Regions from separate parts of the Ensifer sp. 4252 genome, predicted to be linked through region 3. Evidence: predicted binding sites of a transcription regulator. Region 3 holds the regulator's gene; each other region holds the start of a gene.
What was found. The regulator LexA, encoded in region 3, represses DNA repair genes until DNA is damaged. The targets are predictions, from matches to a motif close to TGTTCNNNNTGTGTTCNG.
Positions count from the first base shown of each region.

Region 1: recA (recombinase RecA) is a predicted target of LexA. The motif match lies at 2,959-2,976, and genes of this name have one in related genera.
Region 2: ABIE33_RS07830 (ImuA family protein) is a predicted target of LexA. The motif match lies at 4,158-4,175, and genes of this name have one in related genera.

Region 1 is NZ_JBNDIU010000010.1:145,684-153,437, reverse strand. It holds gene alaS (alanine--tRNA ligase) at 1-1,515, opposite strand, end outside; gene recA (recombinase RecA) at 1,744-2,832, opposite strand; gene ABIE33_RS19620 (carbohydrate kinase family protein) at 3,072-4,019, shown strand; gene ABIE33_RS19615 (pseudouridine-5'-phosphate glycosidase) at 4,051-4,980, shown strand; gene cckA (cell cycle histidine kinase CckA) at 5,051-7,675, opposite strand.
Region 2 is NZ_JBNDIU010000002.1:186,589-194,342, forward strand. It holds gene ABIE33_RS07820 (error-prone DNA polymerase) at 1-1,711, opposite strand, end outside; gene ABIE33_RS07825 (Y-family DNA polymerase) at 1,708-3,225, opposite strand; gene ABIE33_RS07830 (ImuA family protein) at 3,176-4,135, opposite strand; gene ABIE33_RS07835 (metallopeptidase family protein) at 4,306-4,740, shown strand; gene ABIE33_RS07840 (DUF1737 domain-containing protein) at 4,935-5,141, opposite strand; gene ABIE33_RS07845 (HpcH/HpaI aldolase/citrate lyase family protein) at 5,138-6,043, opposite strand; gene ABIE33_RS07850 (hypothetical protein) at 6,156-6,401, shown strand; gene ABIE33_RS07855 (VOC family protein) at 6,532-6,963, shown strand; gene leuD (3-isopropylmalate dehydratase small subunit) at 7,167-7,754, shown strand, end outside.
Region 3 is NZ_JBNDIU010000018.1:59,699-67,452, reverse strand. It holds tRNA gene ABIE33_RS26315 (tRNA-Asn) at 20-94, opposite strand; gene ABIE33_RS26310 (hypothetical protein) at 245-535, shown strand; gene ABIE33_RS26305 (thermonuclease family protein) at 886-1,587, shown strand; tRNA gene ABIE33_RS26300 (tRNA-Cys) at 2,000-2,073, shown strand; gene ABIE33_RS26295 (GFA family protein) at 2,609-3,040, opposite strand; gene ABIE33_RS26290 (hypothetical protein) at 3,522-3,668, opposite strand; gene ABIE33_RS26285 (hypothetical protein) at 4,324-4,656, shown strand; gene lexA (transcriptional repressor LexA) at 5,046-5,765, opposite strand; gene ABIE33_RS26275 (hypothetical protein) at 5,946-6,185, shown strand; gene ABIE33_RS26270 (hypothetical protein) at 6,242-6,529, opposite strand; gene ABIE33_RS26265 (hypothetical protein) at 6,973-7,116, opposite strand; gene ABIE33_RS26260 (DUF4242 domain-containing protein) at 7,297-7,584, opposite strand.

The DNA of each region.
Region 1 (7,754 bases), on a different contig from region 3:
CATCTGGCCGCCCGATTCGCCGTAGAACGGGGTCTGATTGAGGACGATCTGGACGGTTTCCCCCTTGGCGGCCGACTGAGCGACAGCGCCATCGCGCACGATCGCCTGGATCACGCCTTCGGCGACTTCCGTGTCGTAACCGAGGAATTCGGTCGAACCATGCTTTTCACGCAGCTCGAACCAGATGGTTTCCGTTGCCGCTTCGCCGGAACCTGACCAACTCGCACGTGCCTCGGCCTTCTGGCGCTGCATGGCCGTCGTGAAGGCGTCGGTATCGACGGAGATGCCCTTGGCGCGCAGGGCGTCCTGGGTCAGGTCGAGCGGGAAGCCGTAGGTGTCATAAAGCTTGAAGGCGGTCTCGCCGTTGAACTGGTCGCCTTCGGAAAGGTCGGCCGAGGCCTCGGACAAGAGGTTGAGGCCGCGCTCCAGCGTCTTGCGGAAACGGGTTTCCTCAAGCTTCAGCGTCTCGGAGATCAGCGCTTCTGCGCGCATCAGTTCCGGATAGGCGCGGCCCATCTGGCCGACAAGCGCCGGCAGCAGCTTCCACATCAAGGGATCGCGCGCGCCGAGCAGTTGCGCATGGCGCATGGCGCGGCGCATGATGCGGCGCAGCACGTAGCCGCGGCCCTCATTCGACGGCAGCACGCCATCGGCGATCAGGAAGGCGGACGAGCGCAGATGGTCGGCAATGACGCGGTGGCTGGCACGCTGGTCGCCCTCGGCCTTGACGCCGGTTGCTTCCTCGGACGCGGCAATCAGCGCGCGGAAGAGATCGATGTCGTAGTTGTCGTGCTGGCCCTGCAGCACCGCTGCCAGACGCTCGAGGCCCATGCCGGTGTCGATCGACGGACGCGGCAGGTTGACGCGTTCTTCCTTGGTGATCTGCTCGTATTGCATGAAGACGAGGTTCCAGATCTCGATGAAACGGTCGCCGTCCTCATCGGCAGAACCGGGAGGTCCGCCCCAGATCTTGTCGCCGTGGTCGTAGAAGATTTCCGAGCAAGGACCACACGGGCCGGTATCGCCCATAGCCCAGAAGTTGTCGCTGGTCGGAATGCGGATGATGCGGTCGTCGGAGAGGCCGGCGATCTTCTTCCAGAGGTCAAATGCCTCGTCGTCGGTGTGATACACCGTCACCAGCAGGCGCTTGGCGTCGAGGCCATATTCCTTGGTGATCAGGTTCCAGGCAAGCTCGATGGCCTTTTCCTTGAAGTAATCGCCAAAGGAGAAGTTGCCGAGCATCTCGAAGAAAGTGTGGTGGCGGGCGGTGTAGCCGACATTGTCGAGGTCATTGTGCTTGCCGCCGGCGCGCACGCATTTCTGCGCGGTCACTGCCGTCGAATAGGGACGCTGCTCAAGCCCGGTGAAGACGTTCTTGAACTGCACCATGCCGGCATTGGTGAACATCAGCGTCGGGTCGTTGCGCGGCACCAACGGGCTCGACGACACCACCTCATGACCATTCCTGCGGAAATAGTCGAGAAACGTCGACCGGATTTCATTCACGCCGCTCATCTTGCGTCCTATCTGTGCACCAATTCAGGCCCAAGCCCCGGCATTTGCCGCGCCACTCGCCGTTGTCCTTCAACCCCGCAGCCATCGCTGACGGCTACGCCCTCCAACGCCCTCGGTCGCCGGAACCACAGGCTTTTATCGTTCGCGTATCATGCTGTCCAGACGCCAGCAAAAAACCGGCCGCCGATGAGGGCGACCGGTTTTGAAAGCTTGAACCTGGCTTGCTGCTTATGCTTCGGCAGCGTCGTCGCCGTCGTCCGGTTCCGGACCGCCATTCTCGAGGAACCGGTCGGCGATCAGGCCGGCGTTCTGACGCAGAGCCGTCTCGATCTCGCGCGAAAGATCCGGATTGTCCCTGAGGAACGACTTGGCGTTCTCGCGGCCCTGGCCGAGGCGCTGGCTGTTATAGGAGAACCAGGCGCCGGACTTCTCGACGATGCCGGCCTTGACGCCGAGGTCGACGAGTTCGCCGGTCTTGGAGACGCCTTCGCCATACATGATGTCGAATTCGACCTGCTTGAAGGGAGGCGCCATCTTGTTCTTGACGACCTTGACACGCGTCTGGTTGCCGACGACCTCTTCGCGCTCCTTGACGGAGCCGATACGGCGGATGTCGAGGCGAACCGATGCATAGAATTTTAGCGCGTTACCGCCCGTCGTCGTTTCCGGCGACCCGAACATGACGCCGATCTTCATGCGGATCTGGTTGATGAAGACCACCATGCAGTTCGACTTCGAGATCGAGGCCGTCAACTTGCGCAGCGCCTGGCTCATCAGACGGGCCTGCATGCCCGGCAGGCTGTCACCCATTTCGCCTTCGATTTCGGCGCGCGGTACAAGCGCTGCGACAGAGTCGATGACGAGAACGTCAATCGCCCCGGAGCGCACCAGCGTGTCGGTGATCTCAAGTGCCTGTTCACCGGTATCGGGCTGCGAGATCAGCAGGTTTTCGAGATCGACGCCCAGCTTGCGCGCATAAACCGGGTCGAGTGCGTGTTCCGCGTCGACGAAGGCGCAGATGCCGCCCTTCTTCTGTGCTTCTGCGATGGTCTGCAGCGCCAGCGTCGTCTTGCCCGAGCTTTCGGGACCATAGATTTCGACGATGCGGCCCTTCGGCAGGCCGCCAATGCCGAGTGCGATATCCAGGCTGAGAGAGCCGGTCGAAACCGTCTCGATCTCGATGATGCTGTCCTTCCCACCGAGCTTCATGATCGATCCCTTGCCGAACGACCGTTCGATCTGGGAAAGTGCCGCTTCAAGTGCCTTGCTTTTATCCACCGATTTGTCCTCTACGAGCCGCAAAGAGTTTTGTGCCATTTGGTCCACCTTTAGGTTATTGAAGCTACCGAGGCAATGAAGCCGCCGCATGAGTTTTTGTACATGTTTTGTTCCTGTTTTGCAAGGGCAGGACAAGGCATTGAAAAATATGAACTATTCGGATTGTGTTCGATTCATGTTCACGCTTTGCGGTGTAATTTTTTCGGCAGCGCCAGCCGCACCTTGAGATGATGAATGCTCGCGATCCGATTCGCCTGAGAGACAGCAGAGGAACATTCATGACGGAAGGCGAAATCGCCGTCTTCGGCGGCGCCCATATCGACCGGCGCGGCCGCATCACCGGCACGACGGCGCACGGTTCGAGCAATCCCGGCACCTGGTTCGAAGAGGCAGGTGGCGGCGGCTTTAATGCTGCGCGCAACCTGGCACGACTGGGCCACAGCGTCCGGATGATCAGCACGCGCGGCGGCGATGCGGCCGGAGAGATGGTCACGGCGGCTGCAGCGGCGGCCGGCGTCATCGACAATCCCCTCACCTTTCTCGACCGCCAGACGCCGAGCTACACCGCGATCATCGAAAATGACGGCAACTTGGTGATCGCGCTCGCCGACATGGATCTTTATCGGATATTCTCGCCGCGCCAGTTGCAGCGGCGCGCATTGCGTGACGCCATCACCGATAGCCGGGTTGTGCTGACCGATGCCAATCTGCCGGAGGAGACTATTGCGGCCCTCGTCGAGGCGGCTTCGACCAATGGGCGCATTGTCGCCGGTATCGCCGTTTCGCCGGCAAAGGTCGTCCGCTTCCAGCCGAGCCTGGCCAAGCTCAGTTTCCTCTTCATGAACGAATCCGAGGCCCGCGCCCTGACAGGCAAGGATGCCGCGGATGCCGAAGGCTGGCCGCCGCTACTGCGCGCGGCGGGTCTCAATGGCGGCATCGTCACCCGCGGCGGCAGGGCAGTGGTTGCCTTCGATCACGAAACCGTCTGCGTCACGACGCCACCGGCTCTGCCGGAGCTCGCGGATGTCACCGGCGCCGGCGACGCCCTGGCATCAGGCTTCCTCTCCGCGCGTCTTGCGGGGCGAGACCTCTCGGAATGCCTTCGGCACGGCATTGCCGCAGCCGGCATCACGCTGCGCTCTCCCTTGGCTGCCTCGGAACAAATGTCGCAGGCCAATCTCGAACAGGCGCTGGCCCTTGTGCCTGCACCTCAAATGCTGGCATGAACGCCGCCAGCCGAACTCCCAAGGAAAAACCATGACCAAACCCGCTTCTCCCTTCCTGCCGATGGAATATTCCGACGAGGTTGCAGCCGCCAAAGCGCGTGGCGCGCCGATCGTGGCACTGGAATCAACGATCATCACCCATGGCATGCCCTATCCGGGCAACCTGAACATGGCCCGCAGCGTTGAATCGATCATCCGCGACCAGGGTGCCGTTCCGGCGACGATCGCCGTCATTCACGGCGTTCTGCATATCGGCCTTGACGATGCGAAGCTGGAAGAGCTGGCAAAGACCGAAGGCGCTATGAAGGTATCGCGGGCCGATCTTGCCTTTGCGATCGCCGAGCGCCGCACCGGTGCGACGACCGTTGCCGCCACCATGATCGCCGCTGCCCGCGCCGGCATCCGCGTCTTTGCGACCGGCGGCATCGGCGGCGTGCATCGCGGCGCCGAACTGAGCTTCGACATCTCCGCTGACCTTGACGAACTGGCCCGCACGGCCGTCATCGTCGTTTGCGCCGGCGCCAAGGCCATCCTCGACATTCCGAAGACGCTCGAAGTCCTCGAAACCCGCGGCGTGCCCGTCGTCACCTATGACAGCGACGTGTTCCCGGCCTTCTGGTCGCGCGATTCCGGCCTCAAGAGCCCGCTGATGCTCAACAGCCCCGCAGCGATCGCCAACTTCCAGAACATGCGCGAACTGCTCGGCGTCGATGGCGGTATGCTGATTGCCAATCCCGTTCCGGCCGAAAGCGAGATCGCGCGCGAGGAGATGGAGATCTACATCGGCCGCGCCCTCGACAACGCCGAACGCGACGAGATTTCCGGCAAGGCGGTAACGCCCTACCTGCTCGACAACCTCTTCCATCTGACCGAGGGCCGCAGCCTCGAGACCAACATCGCGCTGGTCGAGAACAATGCTCGCCTCGCCGGTGAAATCGCTGTGGCGCTGACCGCCAAGTAAGAGCGACATTCAGTTAGATGACAAAAAGAAAGCCCGGCGCGCAAACGTCGGGCTTTTTGCTGGAGACGCCCTAGGAATCCAGCATCTCGCGCACGGCCACGGCCAGCTGCTTCAGCGAGAACGGCTTCGGCAGGAAGCCGAACTTGGCGTCAGCCGGCAGATTGCGGGCGAATGCATCTTCGGCGTAGCCCGAGACGAAGATGAATTTCAGGTCCGGGTATTTCTTGCGCAGCTCCGTCAAGAGCGTCGGCCCGTCCATCTCCGGCATCACCACATCCGAGACGACGATATCGACGGCCCCATCGAGCTCGTCCATGATCTCAAGCGCCTCGACGCCGGAGCCTGCCTCGTGCACGGTGTAGCCACGCGTCTCGAGCATGCGCTTGCCGCCGCGGCGGACCGCTTCTTCGTCCTCGACGAGCAGGACGACGGCCGAATCACCGGTGAGATCGGTGGGTTCCTCGGTCTTGGCGGCCGGCTTGACGACAGCTTCAACCGGCGGCGGCGACACCGCCCCATTGGATGCGCCCTGCGCCTGATCACCCGCGACTTCCGGAATGTCGACATGGCGCGGCAGCAGGATACGGAAGGTGGTTCCCTTGCCGACTTCGGATTCCGGATAGATGTAGCCGCCGGATTGCTTGACGATGCCGTAGACCATCGAAAGGCCAAGGCCCGTGCCCTTGCCGACTTCCTTGGTGGTGAAGAAGGGCTCGAAGATCTTGTCGAGAATCTCGGGCGGAATGCCGGTTCCCTGGTCGGAAACCTCCACCATGACGAAGTCTTCCTCCGGCAGTTCGCGCCGGCCGAGCGCAGCGATTTCCGTTGACGGCAGATTGCGGGTGCGAAGGGTGATGATGCCGCCTGTCGGCATCGCGTCGCGCGCATTGACGGCAAGGTTGAGCAGCACCTGCTCGAACTGGCCGAGATCCGTGCGCACCGGCCACAGATCGCGCCCGTAGTCGACTTCGACCTTGACGTTGGTTCCGGTCATGCGATCGACGAGCATGCGCAGGTCGCCGATCACGTCGGTCATGCTCAACACAGTCGGCCGCATCGTCTGCTTGCGCGAGAAGGCGAGCAACTGCCTGACGAGCACCGCCGCCCGGTTGGCGTTGCGCTTGATCTCCATCAGGTCGGCAAAGCTCGCATCCGCCGGACGCGCCGACAAAAGCAGGTGGTCGGAGGAAAGCAGAATGGCCGTCAGCACGTTGTTGAAGTCGTGCGCGATGCCGCCTGCAAGCGTGCCGACCGCATTCATCTTCTGCGTCTGCGCCATCTGGTTTTCGAGCGCCTTCTGCTCGGTAATCTCCAGCGCATAGATGATCGCTGCCTCTTCCGGAGCCTGATCGCTCTGGTCGATGACGGCATTGATATAGAAACGGAAATGGCGCTCGCCATCCGCCGGGTGCAATGCGTCAATCGGGGCGATGTCGCCCTGGCGGTCCTTGGCGGCGGCAAGCGCCTCGTGCAGGCGCCCCTTCTCGGTCGCGTGCACGACCGTTTCGATCAGTGCGCCGCGCTCGACATCGTCCTGGGAGACAAGGCCGGAAAACAGCTTGAGGAACGGCGCATTGGTGCGAAGGATGCGGCCGTTGCCGTCGACAGAGGCGATCGCCATCGGCGTATTGTTGAAGAAGCGGGTGAAACGCATTGCAGCACTCGACGCCGACTGGTCCTCATCCTCGCCGCCATCGCGCGACATGACGATGGTCCGGCTTTCGCCGGGCGCACCGTCGCGTGCCGATGACACCCGGTGCACCATGCGCACCGGCAGGCTCTGGCCGTTGGTCTTGCGCAGGTCGAGATCCAGTAGCTTGGTCTTCTTCAGCCCCGGCTCCGCCTGGACCGACTGCACCAGCGTCAGCCCCTCGCCGGCAACGAGGTCGCCGATGCTCATCGAGCCCGGCTGGAATTCCGTCAGGTCGATGCCCAGCCAATCCGCAAGTGTGGCGTTGATGTAGAAGATCTCGCCCTTGCGCCCGGCGGAGAAGAAACCGGCCGGAGCATGGTCGAGATAGTCGATGGCATTCTGCAGTTCCTTGAAGAACCGCTCCTGGTCGTCGCGTTCGGCGGTGATGTCGGCGATCTGCCAGAGGTACAGCGGATTGCGCTCGCTGTCTTCGAGCGGCAGCACCCGGGCCTTCAAGCGAAACCAGTGGGCACCGGAGCCGCTGGAGGCAGCAGCCGTCGCCAACGGCTTCAACAGCCGAAACTCCTCGTGCCCCTGCTTGCCTTCGTGCAGCCCGTTGGTAAGGCGGTAGATCGCTTCGGTCGCCTCGCGGTTTCGCGACAGGATCGTTTCGAGCGACTGGATGCCGGCAGAATTCTTCGCGCCGGTCAGTGCGCCATAGGCGGCGTTGGCATAAATGATGCGGCCCTTGCGGTCCGTGACGATCGTGCCATCTTCATGGGCGTCAAGAAACGCACGCGCCAGCTCGTCCGGCCGCGATTGCGGCATCACCTCGATGAAGCCGATGACCGACGAGACAAGGAAGAAGATCCCGACCATGGCGAGAACGCCAAGGATGCCGAGCACGATTTCGTTGTCCAACTCGTTCTTGAATATCACAAAGGCGATCGCAGAGGCGGTCAGAACGATCGCAAGCAGGACGATCCGCATGACGGTTCCCGGCCTGACGCCACGGTCCACAACCGGCATCTGGTAGTCACCTGACTGCCGCATTTTCGTCATCGGGTCCTCATCTGCCGCCAATACCGCCCGGCGCAAAAGCCGGCACGGTCCGGCGCTCCGGCCGGCATCCGCTCGATCA
Region 2 (7,754 bases), on a different contig from region 3:
TGTCGTAGACCGCCTCCTGATGATCCTTAAACAGCATGTGCAGGTGTTTTTTCACGCCGTAATGCCGGTCGAGAAGCTTGAAGGCGCGGGCGATGCAGGTCAGCATGCCGAGCGCCAGCACATCGATCTTCAGGATCTTCAGCGTATCGAGGTCGTCCTTGTCCCATTCGATCATGTAGCGGTCGGGCATCGCCGTGTTCATGATCGGCACCACCTCGTCGAGCCGGTCGCGGGTGATGACGAAGCCGCCGACATGCTGGGAAAGATGGCGAGGGAAACTCATCAGCGCGGTGGCATAGTCGAGCACCCGCACCGTTGTCGGATCCTTGGTGTCGAGGCCGGCGGCCTTGGCCTCCCGCTCCGACAGGTCGGCGGCCGACCAGCCCCAGACCGAACCGGCAAGCGCCGACTGCACGTCCTCCGAAAAGCCGAAGGCCTTTGCCGTTTCGCGGCCGGCTGAGCGCGCCCGGTAGCTGATGACGGCGGCCGTCAGCCCGGCATGTTCCTTGCCGTAGGTTCGATAGATATGCTGGATGACCTCTTCCCGCTTCTCATGCTCGAAATCGACGTCGATATCCGGCGGCTCGTCGCGCTCGGTCGACAGGAAGCGGTCGAAGAGCAGGGTCGTCGAGCGTGGATCGACCTCGGTGATGGCAAGACAATAACAAACCGTCGAATTTGCCGCCGATCCGCGCCCCTGGCAGAGAATGTCGACGCTTCGCGCATATTCCATGATGTTGCGCACGGTGAGGAAATAGGGCTCGTAGCGCTTGCTGGCGATCAGATCGAGTTCATACTCGATCTGGGTCGAGACCTTCTCGGGAATACTTTCGGGATAGCGCACATGGGCGCCTTCCATGGTCAGCCGCCTGAGGGTTTGCGTCGTCGTTTCGCCGGCAAAACTCTCATCGGGATATTGGTATTCCAGTTCCGCCAAGGTGAAATTCAACCGGCGGAAAAAATGCCCGGTATTGTCGATCGCCTCGGGATAGCCGCGAAAGATGCGCGTCATTTCCCCCGGTGGTTTCAGATGCCGTTCGGCATTGGCCTGAAGCCGGAACCCCGCCTGTGCCACCGTCACATGCTCGCGGATGGCAGTGACGATATCGGCGAGCGGCCGGCGCGCCGGCTCGTGAAACAACGGGCTGTTGGTGGCAATCAGCCTCGTGCCCGCGTTGCGGGCAATGGTCGCCAGCCCGGCAAAGACAAGCTGGTCGAAACCGTCGTAGCGCGGCACCAGCGTGAGATAGAGCCGGTCGGCAAAATGCGGCTTCAGCCGCTTGAGAAACGCCGCAAGATTGTTGGCCTCCGGCGCACCGATCACCGGATCGGGCAGGACGGCAATGAGGATATCCTCGCCCCATTCGACAAGGTCGGCCTCATAGAGCGTGCAGTCGCCTTTTGTCGCCCTGAGGTTCCCGGCACTCAGCATGCGACAGAGATTGCCCCAGCCGCGGCGGTTGCGCGGATAGGCGAGCACATCCGGGATATCGTCTGCGAAAGAAAGCCGGGCGCCAGGCTGGAAGGAATATCTCTCCACCTTCGCCTGCGCATGGGCGCGCACCACGCCCGCCACCGTATTGCGATCGGCGACCCCGAGGCCCGAGATGCCAAGGCGGCTGGCGGCAACGATCATCTCGCCCGGATGCGACGCCCCTTCGAGGAAGGAGAAATTCGACCAGGCGCCGATCTCGAAATAGGGCGCGCTCATGCGAAGACCCCATGCATGAACCAGCGCGGCTGCGTCGGCCCGCCATAATGCCCCTCTCGATACAGCCAGAACCGCCGGCCTCTTTCATCCTCCACCCGGAAATAATCCCGCTCGGCCGCCGTCTCGCCATCGACCCACCATTCGGCCGCGATCCGTTCAGGACCCTCGGCGCGGGCGATGCGATGAAGGCTGCGCCGCCAGCGAAAACTTCTCGGCGGCCCTTCCGGCACCTCGGCCACCGCCTCCACCGGTTCCGGGCTTTGAAACAGCCGCTGCGGCCGAACGGAGGCCGCCAGAAGCGCAGCCGGAACCGCGGGAGCGGCTTCCTCTGCCGTCTTCAGCATTCCCACATCCGCAAGCGGCTGAAAGACGGCGGCACGCTCCGGCACATGGCTTTCAGACAGGACGGGCAGAAACAGGCTTTCCGCACCCAGCCGCGCCATGACCCTGTCGGCAAAGGCCGCCAGCGGTCGCTGCCGATCCGGCGTGCCGGAAAAATCCTCCTGCATCACCTCGTATTTTTCGCTTTTTGGAACCGACAGCCGCAGGATTTCAAAGCCGAAACCGGCATCGAGATCCTCATGCACCGCCTGCAGCCGCTCGCGGAAAAGGCCGGCAATGCGGCTCGGTTCAATCAACGGCGAAGACGTTCCGGCGGCGATGCGAAAGACCCTGCCGTCGACGCGAAACAGCAGCAGCTCGAACAGCCGCCCGCCTTCGCCGCGCTTTTCCAGCTCCGGCTTCAGTCTTGCCGCCAGCTCCTGCGTCAGGCCGAGAATATCGTCTTCGCCCTGGACTGGCTCGGAAAGCCGTCGCTCGGCCGAGAGACTGGCGACGGGGAGCCGCGGCGAGAGCGGCTCGTCCTCCAGCCCCATGGCCTGATCGAGGCGCAGAAGCAGGATGGCTCCGAAGCGGCGGGCAAGCGGCGCCCGCGGCGCCTCGATGATGTCGCCGACCTGCTTGAGACCGACCCGGCCGAGCGTTTCGATCGTCTCGGCCGGAAGCCTGAGGGCCGCCATCGGCAACGGTGCCAGCACGCGTGCGGCCTCTTCCGGAGCAATCACGCCTTGCGAACCGAAACGCGCCGCGCCCCAAGAGAGCCCGGCCGAAGACGAGATCGCCGCACGCGCCTCGATGCCGAGGTGAAAGAGCCGGGACAAGAGGTCGTCGAGAAGCGATTTCTCGCCACCGAGAAGATGGGCGCAGCCGGTAATGTCGAGATAGAGACCGTTTTCGCCGTCGAGTGCCACCAGCGGGGTATAGCGGCTGCACCAGTCCGCAAGTCCTTCCAGAAGGGCGCGGTCCGCCGCCGGGTCGGCGGGCAGCACATCGACATCGGGACACATGGCCCGCGCCTCGGCAACGCCCTGCCCCAATTGAAATCCGGCTTTCTCGGCAAGGCCATCGAGTGCGACGAGGCGCATCGCATTCCTGACCCGGTCGGCAAAGACGACAGGCGGATGATCAGGACGCCCGCGGGAAAGCCACGAGGTGCCCCAGCGTGTCCGCGCCACCCGATCGGCCGGAAGATGCGGAAAGTCGAGCGACAGAATGCGCTGGTTCTGGATCTGCCGCAGCAGCGGCTGGTAGGGGCTCGACGGGGTAAAAGCGGCGGTCATGGGGGTTCCACTCCAGGAAGAGGCCGACGGGAGCAGGAGACCTGCTTTTTTCGGCAATGACGTGAAAGACGGGATGACCGATGCTGCCGCAAAGCATCGAGCCATCAGGAAGGGGACGCTCGCGGGCGGGCGCCGGTTCGATATGAAGCCGGCAGAAGGCGCTGCTCGCCTCCTCGTGGCCGGACTGACGCAGAAGAAGAAGAGGAATGCGCCCGGCGCGCGCGCGAACATGCAGGCGCCGGCTTTCGCTTAAGGCCAGCGATGCCGGATTGCCGCGAATTTCGAGAATGACGGCACAGAAGGCAGGCACTGAAAGCGCCGTCTCGGCGATCCAGAGCGCGTCCTTCACCGTGCGCGGCAGACTGAGGATCAGGCTTCGAATGTCGAGCCCGTAAGCCTTGAGACCAAGGCCATAGGGCAGGCCGGCCTCGGTCGAGGCCAGCGACTGGCTGATCCACAGAACCGGTGCCCCGGCATCGCCCTTTTGCTGGCGTGCCTGCTGACAGAGGGCGCTAAGCGCGGTTGCAAAACCGGCTGCAGCCCCGGCGTCGCGCGTCTCGGAATTGCGGATCTCCGTCATGCCCTCGAGCGGCAGGCCGCCCTCGAGGATATCGTCGAGTTCGGAGATGCCGAGCGGCAAGACCTTGCGGCCGGATGCCTGGCTACCCTCTTGCCTGCGCCGAAAGCCGGCGGGATCGGCCGCCTTGACCGCCTTCACGACGCCAGGAAGCCTGCGATTCTCGATCCTGGCTATGGTTTCGCGAAGCGAAAGAACGGTCTCCCGCTGCACGGCGTTCTCGGCCATGACGGTCAACTCCCATTTAAGATGTTCCTGTTATGTTCTTATAGATTCCAGAGCTGCCCAGAGGAGTCAACAGCCAAATTTAAGAATTTATTCCTTGCCCGCCCCAGCCGGAATTCAACACTCGAAAAACAAAGGCAAAATCGCTATATGGAGGGCAACAAGGAGTGCCTATGGCCCGCATTGACCAGACCGATGATTGGCGGGATCGCCACGCACCGACGCTCACGACATTCGAACAACTCGCAGTGGAAGCCTATAGCCACCTGCCGCAGGAGTTCCGCCAGTTGACGACCGGCCTCATCATCGAGGTTGCCGATTTCCCAAGCGACGACGTCTTCGAGGATATGGCGCTGGAGACGCCGTTCGACCTGCTCGGCCTGTTCGAAGGCCGCGGCATCGGCGAACGTTTCACCATGGAGACGGGCGAGTTTCCAAACCGGATCACCCTTTATCGCCGCCCGATCATCGACTATTGGGCGGAAAACGAGGAAACGCTTGGTGATATCATCACCCATGTGCTGATCCACGAGATCGGCCACCATTTCGGCCTCTCCGACGACGACATGGAACGGATCGAGGCGAGCGTGGAGCACGTGGGCAACTAAGCCCTGAGAAGCAGGAAAAGTACGAAGCGGTTTTCCGTCAGGAAATGCTTGGAACAAAGAGATGGAGCGTTTCTACGGTTCCGTTTAAACCGGAAAGGCTCTCGGAGCCTTCCGGCTCAAAAGCTGGCCCCTCTGAAATACAATCGAAAAACCTAAAGAACGCTCCGGCCGTAAAACCGGAGCGTTCCTGCTTTTTACTGTTCCGACAGCTTGATGTCGGGATGATAATCCTTGCCTTCGACTTCCTTGAATACGGCCTGTCCGCATTGCATGTGCTGCGTATCCGCGTTGAAGGCGTAGGTCGGCGAGCCGTGCAGGGACCAGCCCTGGTTCAGCGCCGCCGTCACCTTATGGCAGAAGGACGCATCGTCGGGGCCGGTGAGGAAGCGGTAAAGTTTCAAAATCTTGCCTTTCGTTTTTCAATCGTGTCCGCCTTGGCGGCGAGCTTCAGGGCCTGATCGAGATGCAGTCGCTCGATCATTCGGCCATGAAGATTGATGACACCTTTGTCTGCGTTCTCCGGCAGCGCGAAGGCGGCGATGATCGCACGCGCCTCGTCGACGGCTGCCTGCTCGACGCCGAAGCGCTCGTTGGCCGGGCCGATCTGCAACGGATGGATCAGCATCTTGCCGTCATAGCCCATATCGCGCCCCTGCCGGCACTCCTCGTCGAAACCGTCGGCGTCGCGAAAATCGTTGAACACCGCATCGATGACATCAAGACCGCTTCCGCGTGCGGCCAGCAGGATCTGCATCAGCCAGGGGATGAGGTAAGGCCGGCCGGGACGGTCGGGAACGCCGGTTTCCTTGCGCAGGTCGTTGAGGCCGACGACGAAGCAATCGAGCCTGCCGCCGAAGGTACGGCCGGTCTCGGCGATCGCCGGCGCGTTGACGACACCGTGCGGCGTCTCGATCATCGCCCAGAGACGCAAAGCCTCCGGCGCATCGTTATCGGCCAGCCAGTCGGCGGCGATCTGGATATTGGCCGGGCTTTCGACCTTGGGCAAGAGGATCGCGTCGGGCTTTGCCGAAACGGCCGCCGCCAGATCCTGCTGACCGAAGCCCGATCCAAGCGCATTGATGCGGATGATGATCTCGCAATCCGGCCTGTTTTCGATGAGATGGCGAACGAGCCCGTCACGCGCCTCGGCCTTGCGCTCGGGCGCCACCGCGTCCTCGAGGTCGAAGATCGCGGCATCGACTGCCAGTTCCGAAACCTTGGCCAGTGCGCGGGCATTGTCGGCCGGCACTGAAAGCACCGAACGGCGCAGGCGAACGGGGTGATGTTCGATCGATTTTGTCATGCGGCCAGTTGTGCCCCCCTTTCATTTTTTCCGCAAGGCGAGGCGAACGGCCGCACCCCCTCTTGCAAGCGGCGGCAGCAACACCCACATCGGAGCCAGAAAGGTGACGATCATGCAAAGCATACGTTCTGTTCTTTTTACGGCTGTAGCCATCATCATTACGCTGGCAGCCTTCGTCTTCACCGCATCGCTTGCGCTCGCGCTCGCCGGCATCGCCGCCGTTGTCGCGATCGGCAGCGCCATTGCCGCCCGGCTGAACCTTAAACCCGCCCGTGCAACGGCCCGCCCGACCTCCGGCGCCGCCCCGCGCGAAATGCGCATCTGGAACGACGGTCGCGGCACGATCATCGATCTCTAGGTCACGCGGCCCCGGCCTCCAAAGCCGAGATAAAATTTTGCGACACCCATGTCGGGCGCATCCGTTTCCGTTCGTCCTTGGACCAGGCCAGCAAAGGCCATGGCCTCGTGACGAAGGATAGGAGCACGACATGGACAGCAATACGCAGAAAACAGACGCAAACCAGTTGCCGCAGGCCCTGAACGGTCTGGTGCCCTATCTCCAGGTCGACGGCGCGGCCAAGGCCGCGGAATTCTACAAGCACGCCTTCGGCGCAAAGGAAGCCTATAGGCAACCGGTCGACGACCAGGGCCGGACGATGCACATCCACCTCCACATCAACGGCAGCTCGTTGATGCTCAGCGACGCCTATCCGGAATACGGCCATGCCCTGGAAAAGCCCCAGGCTTTCAGCCTGATGCTGCCGGTCGACGACATCGACGCGTGGTGGAGCCAAGCGGTCGCCGCCGGAGCCGAAGTCGTGATGCCCATCGAGGTGATGTTCTGGGGCGATCGCTACGGACAGCTGCGCGACCCCTTCGGCGTGCTCTGGGCGCTGAACGCCCCGGTCAAGGCAGGCTAGAGTCAAGGCAGGCTGAGACCGGCCTATTTCCGCAAAGCCCTCGGGCAAGGCACCCCAACTGATAAGACAACCGCGACAACAGCTACCGGGCAGGCGATTTCACCCGCCCGGCAAGCATCTTCGGGATAGATTTTCCTTCATTTCGGCGCAAAACTGATCTAAACGCTTACGCAACATTTCGCTGAAATCGAAGGCCTGAAGTTATGGAAAAGTTCGTCAAGCTCACCGGCGTCGCCGCTCCCCTCCCCGTCGTCAACGTCGACACGGACATGATCATTCCGAAGGACTACCTGAAGACGATCAAGCGCACCGGCCTCGGCACCGGACTTTTCGCCGAAGCCCGCTACAACGAGGACGGCTCGGTCAACCCGGACTTCGTGCTCAACAAGCCCGCCTACCAGAACGCCAAGATCCTGGTCGCCGGCGACAACTTCGGCTGCGGCTCCTCGCGCGAACACGCGCCCTGGGCGCTTCTCGACTTCGGCATCCGCTGCGTGATCTCGACCTCGTTTGCCGACATCTTCTACAACAACTGTTTCAAGAACGGCATCCTGCCGATCGTCGTCAGCCAGGAGAACCTGGACAAGCTGATGGACGACGCCTCGCGCGGCTCCAACGCCATCCTCTCGATCGACCTGGAATCCCAGGAGATCACCGGCCCGGACGGCGGCACGGTCAAGTTCGAGATCGATGCCTTCAAGCGCCACTGCCTGCTGAACGGCCTCGATGACATCGGCCTGACGCTGGAGAAGGCAACGGCCATCGACAGCTTTGAAAAGTCGACCGCCGCC
Region 3 (7,754 bases):
GAATGGCTCTTTTAAAAACTGGCTCCCCGGGCCGGATTCGAACCGGCGACCTGTCGATTAACAGTCGAATGCTCTACCGCTGAGCTACCAGGGATCATCTGCGCGGCGTGTCCTGCAGAAGTGAGGCTGCTAATACAAATGCTTTTCCGATTTGCCAAGCTGTTTTTTCAAAAAAAGTGAGAAGTTTTGTTGCGAGCCTGTGGAGAAGTCCCCAATTGTGGGAAACGCAGTCGGATAGGGAATGATGAATAAAAACAGAAAACAGACGCATTTCGGCATAGACCCGCACACCCGGCAGATCGTGCTGGGCAAATGGCGCCTTACCCTGCCGGAATCACCGCTCCTGCGCATGCTGGTTGGCGGGCTGTTGATATTCGGCGGCTTTCTCGGTTTTCTGCCGGTGCTTGGATTCTGGATGGTGCCCCTGGGCTTGCTCATCCTCTCGCACGATATTCCCTCGGTTCGCCGCCGCCGGCGCAGGTTCGCCGTGTGGTGGGCGCGTCGACGCAACGGGACGGGCTCCTCAAAAGAGTGATGAATCTTTGCGAAGGTGGCCTCGCTTCGACGGGGCACCACAAAACTAACGCCGGACGGAAGCAGAGCCCATGCCGGAGAGAGCAACGTTTCGCTCGTCCACATCAATCCACGGCTGCGGAGGTCGCTCGGTTGGGGCGCATCGTGCCTTCGTTGTCGATAGGCTCGCAAACGTCGTCGTCGCTGCATTGCTGGCGACGATCTGAGCGCGGTGCTGCGGAAATGAACGATCCTGGATTGTTGCGCTCTCCCCGATGTCTTGTGTGCAAACACCCGCATTCGGGCTGCAGTTGAAAACCATTCGGCAACGGATCGGCAGCATAATGCCGCCCGGATCAAGGATGGGGCGGAATGGGTAAGACCACGACAAGCCGCGGGCGTCGCCGCGGCAGCCGAACAAAGAAGCAGGGCGGAATGCTGCCCTGGTATCTCGCCGCGGTGCTGACGGTCGGCGGCGTCGTTGCCTATGACCACCGTGGACAGTTGCGGGATCTGCCGGGCGTTTCGGATGTGTTTGCATCGGCGCCCAAGTCGACATCGACATCCAGGTCGGATGATCGGCCGAAGGCGCAGGCCCGTGCCGTTACGCCACCGGCCACACACAAGACGAAGCCTGCCGACGGCCCGATACCCGCAGTCAATGTCGGGCTGGCGGCGCCGACACCGGTCGAGCGTCCGATCGCGCAGCCCGTCGCTCTGCAGCCTAAGACGAATCAGTTCTATTTCTGCGGTATCCGCAACGACAATTGCGTCATCGACGGTGCAACGTTCCGTTATCAAGGCGAAGCGTTCCGCGTCGCCGATATCGACGCACCGCGAATCAAGCAGGCAAGTTGCGATGGTGAGCGCGCGCGCGGCTTCTACGCCAAACAGAGATTGCGCGAATTGCTGAACGCCGGAGACTTCAGGCTGATCGAAGCCATCGGCAGGGACGATGACAAAACCAGCGAGAAGCTGCGCGTGGTGATGCGTGATGGCCGTTCGCTCGGTAGCATTCTTGTCTCGGAGGGGCTGGTTCGCCCGTGGAAGGGACGGTCAACGCCGTGGTGCTAGCCGTGTAACGCCAGCGTCTCCGCGGCTATGGAGGCGTGAGGCGGCGCTACGGATCAAACCGGTCGGCGATGTGACCGGCAAAACGCTTCTAGTGAGCAAAATGTTGCCATCGCCGCGTGGCAGCGAAGACGTCGTGTCTTCATTCGGTGCGTAAGCCTGCTTAACGGCATTGCGTGCCGTGCGGTCCTTTATGTCCTATCCTTCGGTTCTGCGCGCCGCTTTTGATTATTCAGTCAAGCGCCTGATGGAGCGTGCGAACGGCCGGCTGTCATTGAAGAGGGATCACGAACGTCAGGCTCTGTGGAAATCACATCTCAGAAATTACCTGGGACGCTTTTCGGAAAAATGCCTCTTGCGGTTTTTCTGCAATCATTCTAAATCCGCGCCAACGCTTGATCAATCGAGCGGGTGAGGCCTCGTGGCGGAGTGGTGACGCAGAGGACTGCAAATCCTTGTACCCCGGTTCAATTCCGGGCGAGGCCTCCAAAAATACACCTCAGGCTTTAGATCTAAAGCGCTACTTCCGAAGCGGATCTCATGATCTGTTATATTCTCGGGAGGATGTAGAAATCTGCCCCTGATCCCATTCACGATGTTCTGCGCACACGTGCGCCGCTGCATCTTGCTGGCGATATCACAAAGCGTGGACTTTTACGGCCGCCTTGTATGCGCGATGAAGCGGATCACTGATGGTCGTGGCGACAACGGCGCCCACCGCAAAGATGCCTGCTCCGTTGAACTGATTGCAGTGTACGATGACGCTGACTTTGGGACGGAACTTGCGTAAGTTGTTGGGAGTTGGTCCGACTAGCTTGCATGCGGAACGGCGACAGCTGCCAGCCCCCGGTTTACCGCCAGAATGGATTCTACAGATGCTACGCCATAACTCAGTTGTGGCATACCCGCCTGGTTGTGAGCCGGCGGCACTGTGGACGTTGATGGCGGCGCAACGAACGCGCCACCGTTATTCGGGGCGAAACGGTTTGAACGGCTGCGGCCGGCGTCCTGCCAGCCGCGCCCATCACTTGGCCGGAATAAACTTGAGCGTTCCCGCGAGCCTTGGGCCGGTTGATCCCTTCGTGTCCATCGGGTGGTTGATGCCGTCGTTCACAGGGAGCTCTTCGAAATCGAATGGGCTTATGCCCTGGAGACACGCGGCGTTGACGCCGTAGAAATCCGGGTTCGCGCGCGGCTTGTGAAATGTGTAGATGCCGCACTTCGAGCAGAAATAATGCTCTGCTGCCTTCGTGTTGAACTGATATTTGGTAAGAGCCTCGCCTCCGGAGAGAACCGTGACCCCGTCCTTGGCGGCAGAGACGGCAACCGCGCCCTTCAACTGGCAATAGGAGCAAGTGCAGCGGCGGGCGGTGCGGAGGCCGTTCTTCAGTTTCACATTGAAGCGAACCGTTCCACAGTGGCAGGCTCCATCTAGGTCCTGAACGTCGAGATTCATCGAATCATCCATCTGATTTTGAAGCGCAATTGACGGGCTTTAGTATGGGGTGGGCTGTTTGTGCTCAAGCGCATTCTTGGGCTGGCTCATTCCAGAGGGCCGCCTTCTCGTTGAGGCCGTTGGCTGTATCAGACTTTCGCTCTTTTCCGCCAGGAGTGCCGTCCGTGACAAGCTTGATGCTGCGTGAAACGGCGCAAAACATAGCCCGTGGTAGGGCCATCAGGCCGATTGGGCTCAGGGGCAGGGTACGAAGCGTCCCGTCGAACATCGGGCACATACCCAAACCAAGTGACTAATGCATGCGCCAGCACGCTGTCGCGCGAGCGTTACGCCAGCGGATCGTGCGGAGAAAAAGTCTACGGCCGTTCGCATCCATCCGCGCGAGGAGCGAACATAGGGACGTCGAACGTCCAGCAGCATTCGCCCCCAGCCGCAAATTCGCGGCTGATAAACCGCCTGTTGAGAGTATTCCAGATCGCGCTCAATTCTCCTGAACGGAAACGCCGTCCTGGCCAATCTTGATCTCGACACCGGCCGGTTTTGTTTCCTCGCGGTAGGCATAGGCGCCGAGACCAATGACGGCCACGGCGAGCACGGCAATGATCAGATAAAGCCCATTACGGTTCATTCAGCAGTTCCTCTCATGGGTATGAAATGGGTAACTAGGTCCGTACCCAAGAAAGACAACGGTGCGACCGCAGGTTGACGGGGTTGGAGGCGAGCGCTGATCCGAAGGCGGTTGAAATACGGGCCATCGGTGGCGTACAGCGGCCGTGTGCTCGTTGCGAGCGTCAATGACGATGTGAGCGCGTTGCCTGTAAATGGGGCGGGCGAGGGCGTGCTTTAGCCCCTCGTGCGGTGAAGGCAACAAGTCCGCCAGCGCCTGCGCAGGGCCGACTGGCGAAAGTGGTTCTCCATCGATAGCGGTCCGATTGTTGCAAGTGAAACGGTGGGCGTGCCGGGACACGCTGCGGCACGCAGGTGGCGGCAAGAAGCGGCGGGTCAATGCGGCGCGTCCAACACGCGCAACGAGGCTATCCACATTGCCGCCAACCACTGTTTTCAAAGCGCAATTCGGCCGGGCTACCCTTGCCGGCCAGTTTCTGAACGTTCGCAGTCGCCAACGACATGGCCTTGCGAGGACGCGCCCCGAAATGGTGATCCGGTCGCTATTGTCAGTGCTGAAAATATTGTCTCTAGACGGTACTGGGAATGAATATCCCGACAGCGCGACCCGTATAGGTAGTATCAAACAAAGCCGACAATGGAGGAAAAGACATAAAATGAAATGTAAGATCGCCCTGACTGCTCTTGCCATTCTTGCCGCAACGACGGCCACCGCCAGCGCTGAGGATCTCGTCTTTCAGCTGAAGAACAAGACGAACGTCGTTTTGACGAACTTCTACACGTCGCCGGTCGGTGTTGATCAGTGGGAGGACGACGTCTTCGGGCGGCAGGTGCTCAATCCGGGCGAAAGCATGGAAATTACCATCGCCGACGGACGCGATGTCTGCAAATACGACATGCGCTTTGAATTCGAAGAAGGTTCCGGTCTCGACACGACTGAAGACACGCAGGATCTCTGCGAGTTGGGCGAGTACTCGATACACGAGTAAAATCTGTCGAGCCTGGAAAACGCTCGATCTGACGATCTCCGTCTCGCTACCTTGTGGTGGCGAGACGTTGAAGCAAGAAGACGGCTGACCGGCACGATGGCGGCTAGAGTGAGACGGGCCTAGAGCGCTTCATCTTTAAACAGAAGCATTCTGCCGGAAGGAATTTCGGCCAGGACCAAGGCGGCTGGCGAAGAGCGCAGCAGAGGCTGCGGTCAAGACGGCCGCCGCCGGTAATGGCCGAAATTCATCCGGCCCTTCGGGTTGACTGAAAACGGCCGCCCACTGTGTCGGATGGCTTGCCCGATGGATCCGCATCGCTCTGCGCCATCCTTCGTGTGGAACGGCCGTTTTGAGCCAACAGAATCGCTTCCGTTTAAAGATAAAGCGCTCTAGTGGTAGCGGCGGATCAAGCCGACGAGCTTGCCCTGTATCTTGACGCGATCGGGGCCGAAGATACGCGTCTCATAGGCCGGATTGGCCGCCTCGAGGGCAATCGACGCGCCCTTGCGCCGGAAGCGCTTCAAGGTCGCTTCCTCGTCATCGACAAGGGCCACGATGATATCGCCGGGATTGGCTGTGGTGGCATTGCGGATGATCACCGTGTCGCCATCGAAGATGCCGGCTTCGATCATCGAATCACCCTTCACTTCAAGGGCGTAGTGCTCGCCGCTGCCGATCATATCGAGCGGCACGGTAATGTCGTGGGTGTTGTTCTGTATCGCCGAGATCGGCACACCGGCGGCAATGCGCCCCATAACCGGGACCGACACGGAGCTGTTGTCGGCAACCGGCGTCGTTTTCGCAGCGGCGGGGGCAGGGGCGGGAGGTTTGCCAAGGCTTCCCTCGATGACACTTGGGGAAAACCCGCGACGGGGCTGGGCGCTTGCCGCATAGGCTTCCGGCAGCTTGATGACTTCGAGCGCCCGGGCGCGGTTGGGAAGACGGCGAATGAAGCCGCGTTCCTCGAGTGCTGTAATCAGCCGGTGAATACCCGACTTCGATGCCAGGTCGAGTGCGTCCTTCATCTCATCGAAGGACGGCGGTACACCGGACTCCTTCATTCGTTCATGGATGAAAAGAAGCAATTCCTGTTGCTTGCGGGTCAGCATGGCAAGTCGCTCCAGAGGCGTGAAACAAATCAAGAACAGACACTATCTGTTCCATATGTGTTCCGCAAGTGCCTAAAATTCCGTGAATGTTGGTTCAATCGAGTGCATAGCGGCGATCTCGTCGCTGTACGTGCCGCACGAGGCTGTTATGCCTCCTTCCGTTTATGGAATGAGGGTCTAATGACGAAGCTGATTCGAATTTTTCTGACGATCGTTGTCGCCGCGACCGCGGTGCTTGGATTCCGCTGGTATCAATATGTGGACAATAAACAAAGCCCGTTCGATGAGGTCGGAATCGCGTTGAATGCGGCGATGCCCGGGCCGCTCAATCAATGGGGTTGTGACCGGCTGAAGCTTACGTTTGGCAACGGGCTGCCGCCGCATGGTTGCGCCGCTGGCGATGGAACCCAGTGGAAATAGCCTGCCGTCACGGGATCGGCAGAAGTCGATCGGCGATCAGGTGAAGGACGCGTGAATCAGGCCGGCCGTGTGGCGGAGCAGGCGTCCTCGAACTCCTTGACGGTTTCCGCCGAGTTGTCCTCGGGCAGTACCGCGTCGGCCGCGTCGGTCGCGACCGGCGTGTCGCCTTGGTAGACGAAGGACTGGATATAGTAGGCGATCGCCCCTTTCCAAACGTTCCGTCCGTCGATCTGTTGACAGGGTACAGCCATTTCGAAATCGGCTTGCAGGTCGTCGACCGTGGCAGCGCTGAGGGCGATGTTCGGCGATGCGATAATCGAGGCGATAAGCAAGGCTGCAAGCACGGTGAACGTCCACTAGATCAGAGGTGGCGGCGATAGTTTGGTTAACGATGTGAACCGTGCTTTCGTTCCGAAGTCCAGCAAGCATGCCGGGCACTGTGGCGTGTTCAACAGTTCTTTGCGAGAGGCGAAGACTGCTGCTCAAGCTGTGGCAGGGAAGGCACAAAGATTTGCATGAACAGGGCGTTCTCGATCTTCCGACGTCTACTACATGCAGCGTGTCGACGGCCGATCAGGCTTGGCAGCAGAAATGGAAACGCTTGGCGAGCGCCGCCGCCCGCAACGATCTTTGCAAATCCGGAGGCAGGCGACGTTCAAGCGTGCTGGCATCTATTCTTGGTCAGGGGGCCAGTCGCCAGGGTGTGCGGAGACGTGCGCACCTCGTCCGACTGGCCGAGGACAAAACTCTCCCGACTATTTGGTTCGAGAGGTTAAAGGCGGCTGTCCTACTTCTTGTCTTTCTTGCCGAGGGAGAAGCTGCTGCCTGCAAGCTTTACCTGTGAGCCTTCTGTCGTTACGGCGGCTTTGACGGTCTTGTCCTTTTTGGGTTTTCTAACCTCGCGGTTACTTCGCACTTGACCTTTTGCCATGATCGTCTCCTTGAAAAGGTGTGCCGGGGAACCCTCATGGGCGCCGAATGACCGGCGGATTAGCCTGCATTGATACCGCCGGAAGTCAATGACGGTGCGTGGGGAGCATTGGCCTGGGCGGGCGGTTTGGGCCCGCATGAAGCCGATTTTCTGCCCGTGGTGATTATAACACCGATACGGCTATTTGCCGCGCCCTTGAGATGCTGTCGAAGGCCCAATCACGGCGGCGACTTCCGTGATCCTGTTGGCCGGAAACCCGCCTCGTTCGGCGTGTTCGCGAACGACGTCGGCGCTCGGCGCTTCGTGAACGCAATAGAGCTTGTCGCCGGCGACATAGCTCGTGATCCATGTGTATGGCACGCCGAGATCGGCGACGACAGCATTGGATTTCGCCGACAGTGCGCAGAGGTCGTCATGACTGAGCTTGTCAGCTCCTGGTACCTCGCGTTCGATGATGAAAGTGGGCATCGCTCAGTTCCTTGACTGTTGGATGACCATTATATCAAGCCTCCCTAATGAAAAGGGAGTCAATGCTTGCGATTGCATGCAAGGCGATTTGCATGCAACATCGCGTCAGGCAGCCGGAGACCTTGCCTCGTTTCGGCTAGCAGATCAGAAGGCGTGCTTTCGCAGCCTTG